2 regions of the Mesorhizobium sp. M1365 genome follow, and region 2 is predicted to be linked to the other one. Evidence: predicted binding sites of a transcription regulator. Region 2 holds the regulator's gene; the other holds the start of a gene.

Region 1 (2,202 bases), on a different contig from region 2:
GATCTCGCGGATCGCCAGCAATGTAGTCGCCGCATCTGGCATCAGGCTGTAGGAGCGCGGCTCGTTGGGTTTGTATTCAAGGCTGATTTGGCAGCCCGGATCATGCGCCGCAACTTCACGAATGCCATCGATTTCGTGTTGCCAGAGCGCTGCGTAGTCCACCTGGAAGGCATAGTCGAAGCCATCCTGCCCGAGCCACAAGGTCATCAGGCTGGCGCCCGCCTCGCGGGTGGCGTCGATGCCGGCCTTGGTCAGGTCGATGGCTTCGCGGCGAATGGCAGGATCCGGGTTGGTGAAGGCGCCGAGCTTGAAAGCCGGATTGGAATAGTAGCGCATGGCGAAACCATTGATGGAAAGCCCGATATCGCCGAGTTTGCGCGCTATTGCCGCAGGCTTTTCATCGACATGGTCGGGAAAGTTGAGGTCGAGATCGGTCAACTCCGCAACCTTCGCCGCACGTGCCGCCATTTGCAGCATGGACGGTTTGCCGACAAGATCGGGCCACTCGGACTGTGGCCGCGAGGCAAAGGAATTGAGGCGGGTGGCGAAACGATAGGCAGTCATCGGGGACCTTCCATTGTCATAACTTTACATTAGAAAGATTATTTGTAAAGTTGTTAATTGCTCGCTCGGCGACGACGAATTCGCCATACCCAGGCCAGTTGCGACCACGGGGGGACAAGCAAGCGCGGCACTGTCACGCAAGTATCATGTTCGAGTCCTAGATCGCTTCTCCGAAGGCTTTCGCGGCATCCTCGATGCCACGCGGCGCTTTTTCAGATCCCGGCAGCTTTGTCTCAAAAGAGGATATCCATGAAAAACCTGCTCCGAACCGCGTCCCTCGCCGTCGCGCTGGCGATGTTCACCGCCTTGACCCCGGCCTTGGCAGAAAACGCCGCGACCGTCGGCGGCGTCGGCTTCGTCAACAAGGGCCTGGTCGGTGTCGGCCGCATCCCGGCCAGCCAGAAGGACAAGTTCGGCGAGACGTTTGGCTCCGGCTCGGGCATGTCGATCGACGCTGCCGGCTGGACACATGGCGCCGATGGCTATAAGGGCTCGTTATGGCTGTTGCCGGACCGCGGCTACAATGTCGTCGGTACCACCGATTACCGCCCGCGCCTCAACACGATCGCCCTCGAGTTCGCCCCGATCGCGCCGGGTGCAGTGCCGGCCACCGGCCAGGAACAATCGGGCCTCAAGGCGACGCTTGCCGACACCATGCTTTTGACCGACGACAAGGGCGCCGACGCAACCGGCCTCGATCCGCTCAACGGCGTGCGTGCCGCGACCGACGACATGCCGATCCTGCCCGAAGCCAACGGCAAGCTCGCGCTCGATAACGAAGCGATCGCACGGCTGCCCGACGGCACGATGTTCATCTCGGACGAATACGGTCCGAACATCTACCGCTTCTCCGCCGATGGGCGTCTGATGTCGGCAACGCAGCCGCCGGCGGCGCTTGTCCCGATGCGTCACGGGACGCCAAACTTTGCTTCCAACAATCCGGGACTTGGCGCGGCAGACCCGGATCCGAAGGATCCCGAAACCGGCCGTCAGAACAACCAGGGCCTCGAAGGCATGGCGCTGACGCCGGACGGGAAGTTCCTGATTGCCGTGCTGCAGTCGGCCCCAAGGCAGGATGGCGGCGATTCCGCCTCGACGCGTCAGAACACGCGCGCGCTGGTCTACGATGCCTCGGATCCCGGCCAGCTCAAGCTCGCGCATGAATATGTCGTGCCGCTGCCGGTGTTCACCGATGCCAAGGGCAAAACCAAGATCGCCGCGCAGAGCGAAATCGTGGCGCTGTCGGACAAGACCTTCCTGATGCTGGCGCGCGACAGCGGCAATGGCCAGGGGCTGAAGGGCGACACCTCGCTCCACCGCGAGATCAGCGTCGTCGATCTGTCTGCGGCAACCGATGTCGCCGGCACAGAATTCGACAAGGACAAGCCGCTGGCGCCCAAGGGTGAGCTCGATCCATCGGTGACGCCGGCCAAGCTGACGCCGCTCATTGACATCAACGACAAGACCGAGCTCGGCCGCTTCGGGCTGCACAATGGCGCGCCCAACGACCGCAACAACCTTTCGGAGAAGTGGGAGGCGATGTCGGTGGTGAGCGTCCTCGATCCGACACTGCCCGACGACTATTTCCTGTTCGTCGCCAATGACAATGACTTCCTCACGCAGGACGGCTTCCAGGTA
Region 2 (2,202 bases):
CGAACACACAGTCGCTTCTTTCGACGAGGATCTCGAGCAGATCAGCAAGCTGATCCGCGACATGGCCGACCTCGCCGGTTCGATGGTCGGCGGGGCAACCAAGGCGCTGTTGAATTCCGACAACGTGCTGGCGCAACGCGTCGTTTCCGACGACGCCATCATGGATGCGCGTCAACGCGAACTGGACGACCGCGCCATCACCCTGATCGCCAAACGCCAGCCGATGGCCCACGATCTTCGCCATGTGGTCGGAGCGATCCGCATGGCGGGCGACCTCGAACGCATCGGCGACCTTGCCAAGAATATCGCCAAGCGCGTGAGTGCGGTCGGCCTCAGCGCCACGCCGCGGGACCTGTCGCATTCCATCGACGCGATGGCGCAGCTGGTTCTCATCCAGGTGCAGGGTGTCATCGAGGAATATGCTGCAGGCGATGCGGCCGCGTTGGCCAAGCTTCGTGCCGCCGACGAGCGCATCGACGTTAAATACACGTCCGTGTTCCGCGAGCTGTTGACCTACATGATGGAAGATCCGCGCAACATCACCGCTTGCACGCACCTGCTGTTCTGCGCCAAGAATCTGGAGCGGATCGGCGACCATGTCACCAACATCGCCGAAAATGCGTATTATGTGCTGACCGGCGAGCAATTGCCGGTCAATCGTCCGAAGCAGGACGAAACGACAATGTCCGCACCGGTGACATGATGGGGGTGCCCAGCCGATGATCGCACCACGCATAATGGTGGTGGAGGACGAGGAGCCGTTGGGTGTGCTGCTCCGCTACAATCTCGAATCCGAAGGCTACCAGGTCGAGGTGGTGACACGCGGCGACGAAGCCGAGATCCGTTTGCAGGAGAATGTGCCCGACCTTTTGGTGCTCGACTGGATGATACCAGCGGTTTCCGGCATCGAGCTCTGTCGTCGGTTGCGGGTGCGCCCCGAAACCGAGCGGCTGCCGATCATCATGCTGACCGCGCGCGGCGAGGAGAGCGACCGGGTGCGCGGTCTTTCGACCGGCGCCGACGACTATCTGGTCAAGCCGTTTTCGACACCGGAATTCATGGCCAGGGTCAAGGCGCTGCTGCGGCGCGCCAAGCCGGAAGTGCTGTCCAGCGTGCTGAAGGTCGGCGACATCGTGCTCGATCGCGAATCGCACAGGGTCTATCGCAAGAAGAGCGAAATCAGGCTCGGGCCGACCGAATTCCGGCTGCTCGAGTTCATGATGCGGCATCCGGGCCGTGTCTTCTCGCGCAGCCAGTTACTCGATAATGTCTGGGGGGAGACAATCTACATCGACGAACGCACCGTCGACGTGCATGTCGGGCGGCTGCGCAAAGCCGTCAACAACGGCCGGATGCCGGATGTCATCCGCACCATCCGCGGCGCCGGCTATGCGATCAGGGAAGATTGACCCGCCTGGTCAGGCTACGTTCTTTCTGACGCTGGGCCTCATTTGCGCGCCCGGCGCGAAAATCTCCTGGTCGACGAAGCTTAACGCCCGCATCGCGCAGCCTTCGCGGATCAGAGGCAATTCGTTCGGCTCTGTATCGAAGGAGATCGAGCCTGAATGCTGGCCGCCGGCGGTCTGGGCGATTGCCTTCCGCAAGGCCGGCTCGATCAGATCGAAGGCGGCGGCACTGGCGCCGACCATCGCGACCGGTGCCGGATCGATCAGCGCGAACAGCGAGCCGAGACCGAAACCCAGCGCTTCGCCGGCCTTGCGGTAGGCCTCGCGTTCCGGCCCATCTTTCTCGCGCGCCCGGGCCGCCAGTGCGCGCATGTCGGCGTCGCTGACGTCGGCGACCGGTTCGCTGTCTTCGCTCATCTGCCTGGCGTTGCGCCAGATGGCGTAGTTGCCGGCATACGCCTCGATGCAGCCGCGCCGCCCGCAACGGCAGAGCGCGCCGCCCGGACGATGGATCATGTGGCCAAATTCGCCGCCCGAGGAATGCGTCCCGGTGAACAGTTCGCCCTTCAGCACCAGCCCCATGCCGATGCCATGCGAAAGCAGGATGGCGATGAAGTCATCGCGATAGCGATCCGGATTGCGCCAGCGCAAAGCCACCGCCATCATGTTGCAGTCGTTCTCCACCGTTGCCGGGATGCCGAATTCGTCCTCCAGCATGTCGGCAAAGGCGATGTCGGTCTGCGGCGTGATCGGCGACCACAGCATGGCGCGTGCAGGGGAGTCGGTAATGCCCTGA

Evidence for each region. Region 2 encodes PhoB, which activates phosphate uptake and scavenging genes when phosphate is short. Its sites were predicted from a motif close to TGTCATNNANCTGTCAT; they were not measured.
Region 1: a site for PhoB is predicted at 696-712, ahead of NKH04_RS13475 (esterase-like activity of phytase family protein). Genes of this name have one in related genera too.

Annotation. Positions count from the first base shown of each region.
Region 1 is NZ_JAMYLG010000009.1:82,871-85,072, reverse strand. Features, by position in the region: gene NKH04_RS13480 (TIM barrel protein) at 1-564, opposite strand, end outside; gene NKH04_RS13475 (esterase-like activity of phytase family protein) at 814-2,202, shown strand, end outside.
Region 2 is NZ_JAMYLG010000002.1:255,267-257,468, forward strand. Features, by position in the region: gene phoU (phosphate signaling complex protein PhoU) at 1-703, shown strand, start outside; gene phoB (phosphate regulon transcriptional regulator PhoB) at 720-1,409, shown strand; gene NKH04_RS03410 (ROK family protein) at 1,419-2,202, opposite strand, start outside.